Luteolibacter sp. LG18: one gene and its partner. Each later gene encodes a partner of the first gene's protein in a complex. Links are inferred from orthologs where the notes say so. Each region holds a gene or a part of one and is shown on either strand. Other genes may lie near its edges.

What was found. Proteins that work in one complex are often made in the same cells at the same time.
Region 2: the proteins of metK (region 1) and groL are in contact, whole or in part, in a cryo-EM structure (PDB 8P4O), measured with the Escherichia coli proteins. The link is inferred for Luteolibacter sp. LG18 from one-to-one orthologs.

Annotation. Positions count from the first base shown.
Region 1 is NZ_AP024600.1:5,777,855-5,782,209, forward strand. What follows is about bases 798-3,644. They hold metK (methionine adenosyltransferase), read right to left. Parts: upstream 2,881-3,644; coding sequence 1,714-2,880; downstream 798-1,713. Other genes in these bases: ahcY (adenosylhomocysteinase), read right to left, coding at 798-1,210; llg_RS22920 (four helix bundle protein), read right to left, coding at 1,267-1,653; llg_RS22930 (metalloregulator ArsR/SmtB family transcription factor), read left to right, coding at 2,938-3,644. Also shown: more of ahcY, read right to left, coding at 1-797; more of llg_RS22930, read left to right, coding at 3,645-3,855; llg_RS22935 (phosphodiester glycosidase family protein), read left to right, coding at 4,002-4,355. UniProt on the Escherichia coli protein: Catalyzes the formation of S-adenosylmethionine (AdoMet) from methionine and ATP.
Region 2 is NZ_AP024600.1:729,776-733,377, forward strand. The notes cover bases 755-3,602. They hold groL (chaperonin GroEL), read right to left. Parts: upstream 3,066-3,602; coding sequence 1,443-3,065; downstream 755-1,442. Other genes in these bases: llg_RS03010 (hypothetical protein), read right to left, coding at 755-1,141; llg_RS03020 (co-chaperone GroES), read right to left, coding at 3,185-3,475; dnaK (molecular chaperone DnaK), read right to left, coding at 3,567-3,602. Outside these bases: more of llg_RS03010, read right to left, coding at 1-754.

The DNA.
Region 1 (4,355 bases):
CGAACGACGGGTGGCCGGTGGCGCAGCCGAGGTTCACTAGGCGGCCTTCGGCGAGCATGTAGATGCTGTTGCCGGTCGGGAACGTGTACTTGTCGACCTGGGGCTTGATGTTGTTGCGCACCACGCCGGCGGCGTTGTTGAGCTTGTCGATCTGGATCTCGTTGTCGAAGTGGCCGATGTTGCAGACGATGGCCTGGTCCTTCATCTTCTCCATGTGCTCAAGGCGGATGATGTCCTTGTTGCCCGTGGTGGTGACGTAGATGTCGCCCCAGCCGAGGGTGTCCTCGACGGGCAGCACGCGGAAGCCTTCCATCGCGGCCTGCAGGGCGCAGATCGGATCGACTTCGGTCACGACAACCTGGGCACCCTGGCCGCGGAGGGCTTGGGCGCAGCCCTTGCCGACATCACCGTAGCCACAGACCACACCGACCTTGCCGGAGATCATGACGTCGGTGGCGCGCTTGATGCCATCGACGAGCGACTCGCGGCAGCCGTAGAGGTTGTCGAACTTCGACTTGGTGACGGAGTCGTTCACGTTGATCGCGGGAACGAGCAGCGTGCCGGCCTTCGCCATCTGATAGAGGCGGTGGACACCAGTGGTGGTTTCTTCCGAAACGCCCTTCCAGTCCTTCACGATGGTCGCGAAGATGCCCGGCTGTTCGGCGTGGACCTTCTTGAGGAGGTCCTTGATGACCTGCTCCTCGTGGGAACCGGACGGGGTGTTGACCCAGTCGGAACCGTTCTCGAGTTCGTAGCCCTTGTGGATGAGGAGGGTCGCGTCGCCACCGTCATCGACGATGAGTTCCGGGCCGAGGCCGGCCGGATTGACGAGGGCCTGCCAGGTACACCACCAATACTCTTCCAGCGTCTCGCCCTTCCAGGCGAAGACGGGGATGCCGGCGGCGGCGATGGCCGCGGCGGCGTGGTCCTGGGTGGAGAAGATGTTGCAGGACACCCAGCGCACTTCAGCACCGAGCTCGACGAGGGTCTCGATGAGCACGGCGGTCTGGATGGTCATGTGCAGCGAGCCCATGATGCGGACGCCCTGGAGCGGCTTCTCCGGGCCGTACTTGGCGCGGGTGGCCATCAGGCCCGGCATTTCGTGCTCGGCGATTTCAATCTCCTTGCGGCCGAATTCGGCGAGGGAGATGTCGGCGACTTTGTAGTCGGCGGCGGCCTTCGGGGCCGGGGCGAGTGTGGAGGAAGACATAAGCGTTTTGGTGGTGGTGGTTGGAGACGTAAGACTGGAAGAAGTAAGAAGTAAGATCAGAAGAAGAGGGAGAGAAGAGCGTTGAACATGCCTCCACCGCCGAGTTTCTTGCGGAGACCTTCGATCATCGAAGAAATCTCGCGAGCCTCTTGGATAAGGGGGGCGGCAGCCTCTTGGGTGAAGACTCCGGCGCGAAGGCCGATGTAGAGTTGGGTCCGGAGTTCTCCCGCAGAACCTTTGGCGATCGCAAGGAAACGTCGGAACTCTTTGTCGCTTTCTCGCTCGGCCCCTTCCGCGATGTTGGAAGGAACCGAGATGCAGCAGCGAGCCATCTGATCGCGAAGAGCGAACAAGCGGATGGAGTCGATGAGTTCCAAAACCGACACCGCAAGCCGCGAGCTGCGTTTCCAGACCTCAAGATCTTCAAACTTGTGCTGCGGCATGAGGCTCCTTTCTTCCTCTTCTCTTCCTTCTTACTTCTTGAAGTCTTGCTTCTGTGAGCTTCAGCGAACGGCCTTCTTCAGAGCCGCGGCCTTGTCGGTACGCTCCCAGGTGAGGTCCTCGTCGTCCTTGCCGAAGTGGCCGTAGTTGGTGGACTTCGAGTAGATCGGGCGGAGCAGGTTGAGCTGCTTGATGATGTCGGCGGGCTTGAAGGAGAAGACCTTCAGGATGCCGGCGAGGATGTCGGCGTCGGGCTTGGTGCCGGTGCCGAAGGTGTCGACATGGACGCTGACGGGAAGCGGGTGGCCGATGGCGTAGGCGAACTGGACTTCGCAACGCTTGGCGAGGCCGGCGGCGACGACGTTCTTGGCGACCCAGCGGCCCATGTAGGCGGCGGAGCGGTCGACCTTGGACGGGTCCTTGCCGGAGAAAGCACCGCCACCGTGGCGGCCGGTGCCGCCGTAGGTGTCGACGATGATCTTGCGGCCGGTGAGGCCGGAGTCACCCTGCGGACCGCCGATCACGAAGTTGCCGGTCGGGTTGATGAGGAACTCGGTGCCCTTGAGCATGTTCTTCGGAAGGACTTTCTTGATGACCTTCTCGATGCAGAATTTCTCGATCTCGGCGTGCTCCACACCCGCAGCGTGCTGGGTGGAGATGACGACGTTGACGATGCGGGTCGGCTTGCCGTCGACGTACTCGACGGACACCTGGGACTTCGCGTCCGGGCGGAGCCATTTCACCTTGCCGGACTTGCGAATCGCGGTGAGCTCGCGGCCGAGGCGGTGGGCGAACATGACCGGGGCGGGCATGAGCTCCGGCGTTTCGTCGCAGGCGTAGCCGAACATGATGCCCTGGTCACCCGCGCCCTGCTCGGCGGTCTTCTTGCCCTTGGCCTTCTTCGCGTCCACGCCCTGGGCGATGTCCGGGGACTGGCCGGTGAGGTAGTTGTTGATGAAGATCGTGTCGGCGTGGAAGACGTCGTCGTTGTTGGTGTAGCCGATGCCGCGGACGGCCTGGCGGACGATGGCTTCGAAGTCGAGCTTGGCGGTGGTGGTGAGCTCGCCGGCGATGACGACGACATTGCTCTTCACCAGGGTTTCGCACGCCACGCGGCCCTTCGGGTCCTGCGCGAGGACGGCATCGAGGATCGCATCGGAGATCGTGTCCGCCACTTTGTCGGGATGGCCTTCGCCGACGGACTCGGAGGAGAAAATGTAGGTGCTCATGCGGGAATCGATTTTCGTATCGTCAAATCGTGATGCGTTGATGTAATCGCTGGGCACATGGCGTCAATGCTCAAATCCCTGAAGCTCCTGGCCGATCCGACCCGGCTCCGCATCCTGATGCTGCTGGAGCGGGAGGCGTTGTCGGTGGCCGAGTTGCAGGAGATCCTGGGAATGGGCCAGAGCCGGATTTCCACCCAGCTATCCCAGATGAAGACGGAGGAGCTGGTGGAGGACGAGCGCAGCGGAAAGAACAACATCTACTCCTGTGCCGCGGCTCCGGATCTGATGGAGGTCGCCCGGCTCGCGGCGAAGGAGGTGCGGGAGGTGGAGAAGGACGCGGCGGCGCTGCGGCACCTGGTTTCCAAGCGCAAGGACGCCTCGCGCGCCTACTTCGATGAACTGGCGGGGCGCTTCGGGCGCGACTACGTGCCGGGCCGCTCGTGGAAGGGGCTGGCGGAAGCGATGCTGCGGGTGCTGAACTACCGGGTGGTGGCGGACCTCGGAGCCGGTGAGGGCACGCTTTCCCAATTGCTGGCCCGGCGGGCGGAAAAGGTGATCGCGGTGGACCTTTCGCCGAAGATGGTCGAATTCGGCCGCGAGCTGGCAGTGAAGCACGGTCTACCGAACTTGGAATACCGTCTCGGCGACATCGAAGCGCCGCCGATCGAGGCCGGGACGGTGGATCTGGCGATCCTCAGCCAGGCCCTGCACCACGCCGAGCACCCACAGCGGGCGCTCGATGCGGCCTTCCGGATGCTGAAACCGGGCGGGCAGTTGATCGTGCTGGATCTGCTCCAGCACAGTTTCGAGGAAGCCCGGGAACTTTATGCCGACCGCTGGCTGGGTTTCGCCGAAAGCGATCTGGCCGGGATGCTGGAGAAGGCCGGGTTTGCCACCGTGGAGACGATGGTGGCCGACCGCGAGCCGAACGCGCCTGGATTCCAGACGCTGCTGGGAGTCGCCAGCCGGAATTAGAGGGCGAAGTTGCAAAGCCGGATGGGCCGTGGCAACGATCGGGGGTGAATCAATCGCGATGGTTAGGCTGTGGGCTGGCACTGCTGGCGGTGGGGTGTTCGCCGGTGAAGCCCAAGGTTTCCCCTGCGCCTCACCCCCGGGAACCGGTGACCGCCGCAGCCAAGCCGAAGGTCGGGTCAACGGCACCTACGCTCTCCCCCGCCCCGGTTGAGAGCGTGCCAGTGGCGGCCAGCCATCCCGCCGCCGCACCGCGCCACGTGGTGACCGGGGTGGGTGGAATATCCTTGGACGGGGTGGCGTTCGATTCGCGGACGCACCGGCTGGAGGTGGCGGATCAAGCGGGCGGCCCGGGTTCGCAATGGGCGGACAGCCAGGCCGCGGGGCAGGCGCTGCATGGCATCGCGGCGATCAATGCCGGTTTCTTCACTCCGGAAGGCAGTCCGCTCGGGCTCGTGGTCACGGGCGGAACGGCGCGCGGTGGCTGGAACGGCGGCTCCTCG
Region 2 (3,602 bases), 5.0 Mb from region 1 along the record:
ACGTCAGGGCACCTTCCAGGTTCACGCCATGGCGCGCGGCCAGCTCGTGTTTCCGCGCGAAGCTGGCGGCGGTGTAGCTCGAATACATCGTGCCGTTGCGGTAGCCGTTCTGCGGCCCTTGGCAGGCAGCACAGCCTTCCGGGTCCGACTCACCGATGACGATCGGCGTGCTCTTGTATTCGGGGAATTTCGCGATCACCGAGAAGGCTCCGTTGATGTCGCGAAGCTGGTTGGCGATGCCCATCTGGACGTGGCCGTTCACGAACTTCGGCTGGCCCTTGGCGTGGAAGGAAATCAGGTCCAGCGGCGTGCCCTTCTGGCCGGTCACCGTGTTCGAGCCCTCCTGGCAGTGCTTCAGGAACTTCTCCAGCGTGCCGCCTCCCGGGCCACCCGCGGTTTCCGGCCCACCGATGCGGGCGTTCGGAAGCGCGCGCCGGACCCCGGCCACCGAGTGGTCGTAGAGCTTGTAGAACTCATCCTGCGTGCCGCGCCAGTAGCCGATGTTCGGCTCGTTCCACAACTGCCACCACCACGTGTCCACCTCTGCCTTGCCGTATTTCTCCAGGCAATGCTTCGCCCACTGGTAGCACAGCTCCTCCCACTTCGCGTAATCCTTCGGCGGGTAGGTCCAGCCAAGGTAGATGGTGTCGTATTTCGCCTCCGGCGTCCAATGGTGGCGGTAGGGCTCCGGCTTCGTCGACAGGGCCTGCGGCATGAACCCGAGCTGGACATACGGACGCACGCCGCGCTCCAGGTAGGCGTCGAAGATCTTGTCGGTGATCGTCCAATCGTAAACCGGGTTGCCCGCGGCATCCTCGGTGTAGGCATTGGTGCTGCCCCATTTCAGGGCCGGGGTGCCGTCGCCAGTGGTGAGCATGTTGTGGGCGCGGAAATAGACCTGCTTCGGGGCCATCTCGCCAAGTTCACCGAGCAGCTTCTTGCCATCCTTCATGTAGGCGTAGTTCGGCTCGTCCGCACCGAAGTAACGCCAGATCGGCTTCAGCGGTCCGGCCGGTTTCGACGCGTCCACGCGGATCTTCACCGGAAACGCCTCCGGTTGCTGGGCGGAACAAACGGCGGTCAGCAGGCCGAGTCCGGCCAAGGTCCGGAAGGCGCGCGAGAAGGAGGCAGGGCGGTTCATCTTATCCCACCGTAGAGCAAACCCTCCCCGGCGTCTTGTAAGCGGACGACATATCCTTGGAAAATCCGGACGGGGGGTGGGGCCATCGTAGCTGAAAGCTCTGCTTTCAGAATGTAGGGGGAAGCTCCCGCTTTCCCTCTTCGGGAGAGGAGATCGTTCGGCCCAACCGCCGCCGCCAACGGAGCTGGCGGAGACGATTCGAAAGCAGAGTTTTCGACTACATTGCACAAAAAAGCCGCCCCGGTCTCCCGGGACGGCTTCTTGATTCGTTTGGCTGGCAGTTCGAAAACCGCCGGACGACTTAGAAGTCGCCCATGCCGTGGTCGTGGCCGTGGCCACCGGCGGCGGCTTCCTTCTTCTCCGGCTTCTCGGTGATGAGAGCCTCGGTGGTCAGGAGCAGGCCGGCGATCGAGGCGGCGTTCTGCAGGGCGGAACGGGTCACCTTGGTCGGGTCGACCACGCCGGAAGCGATGAGGTCTTCGTAGGTGTCGGTGGCGACGTTGTAGCCTTCGGCACCCGACTTCACGCGGGAGACGATGAGGGCACCTTCGCGACCGGCGTTGGCGGCGAGCTGGCGGAGCGGAGCTTCCACGGCGCGGGCAATGATGCCGGCACCGGTGGCTTCGTCACCGACGAGGCCGAGGTCGCCGACGGCGGCCTGGGCGCGGATCAGCGCGGTGCCACCGCCCGGGACGATGCCTTCCTCAACCGCCGCACGGGTGGCGTGGAGGGCGTCTTCGACGCGGGCCTTCTTCTCCTTCATCTCGGTCTCGGTGGCGGCACCGACGTTGATGACGGCCACACCGCCGGCGAGCTTGGCGAGGCGCTCCTGGAGCTTCTCGCGGTCGTAATCGCTGGTGGTGTCTTCGATCTGGCGGCGGATCTGGTTCACGCGGCCGGTGATGCTGTCGCTGGAACCGGCGCCTTCGACGATCACCGTGCTCTCCTTGGAGATGGTGATGCGCTTGGCGGAGCCGAGGTCGGACAGTTCGACGGACTCCAGCTTGATGCCGAGGTCGTCGGTGATGACCTTGCCACCGGTGAGGACGGCGATGTCTTCGAGCATGGCCTTGCGACGGTCACCGAAGCCCGGAGCCTTCACGGCGGCGACGTTGAGGATGCCGCGGAGCTTGTTCACCACGAGGGCGGCAAGGGCTTCGCCCTCGACGTCTTCGGCGATGATGAGGAACGGGCGGCCGGTCTTGGCGACCTTCTCAAGCAGCGGGAGGAAATCCTTCAGCGAGGAGATCTTCTTCTCGTTGATGAGGATGTACGGGCTGTCGAGCACGGCTTCCATGCTCTCCGCGTCGGTCACGAAGTACGGGGACAGGTAGCCCTTGTCGAACTGCATGCCTTCCACCACGTCGAGCGTGGTTTCGATGCCCTTGGCTTCTTCCACGGTGATCGTGCCGTCCTTGCCGACCTTGTCCATCGCCTCGGCGATGATGTTGCCGATCTCGGAGTCCCAGTTGGCGGACACGGTGGCGACCTGGGCGATCTCCTTGGTGTCGGACACCGTCTTGGAGATGTTCTTGAGCTGGGCGACGATGGCCTCGGTGGCCTTCAGGATGCCGCGCTGGAGCGAGATCGGGTTGGCACCGGCGGTCACGTTGCGGAGGCCTTCCTTGTAGATGGCTTCAGCGAGCACGGTCGCGGTGGTGGTGCCGTCGCCGGCGATGTCGGAGGTCTTCGAGGAGACTTCGCGGATGAGCTGGGCACCCATGTTCTCATAGGGATCCTCGAGCTCGATTTCCTTGGCGACGGAAACGCCGTCCTTGGTGATGGTCGGGGAGCCGAACTTCTTGTCGAGGATGACATTGCGGCCGGCCGGTCCGAGGGTGGCCTTCACGGCCTTGGCGAGTTTCTCAACGCCGCGCAGGAGGGCCTGGCGGGCGGCTTCGTCGAATTGGAGTTGTTTAGCCATTTTGGTTACTGGTTAAAAGTTGTAGGTGATACGTAATAAGATGGAGGGCATTCGGCGAAGGTTGGTGGTCAGGGACTCTTCCCAATAACCTCCAACCTTTAACGAATAGCCCGTCGGCTTCAGCCAACGATGCCGAGGATGTCGCTCTCGTTGATGATGAGCACTTCCTGGCCGTCGATTTTCACTTCGGTGCCGCCGTACTTGGAGATGAGGACCTTGTCGCCCACCTTCACGGTGAACTCGATGTCCTTGCCATCGGAGTCCTTGCCGCCGGTGCCCAGGGAGAGCACTTCGGCTTCCTGCGGCTTTTCCTTGGCGGTATCAGGAAGGACGATGCCACCGGCGCTGATCGCGTCGGCTTCGATGCGCTTCACGAGGACACGCTGACCGAGAGGTTTGATGCTAGCCATGTTTGCTGTGTGTTGTGGGGTTGGTTTTCGTTGAGAATGCCGCTCCGCAGCCATGGGGGCCGCGGAGCGGAAAGATTTCAGGATTCAGGGATCAATCAACAACTTCGGCGTCGACGACCTTGCCCTT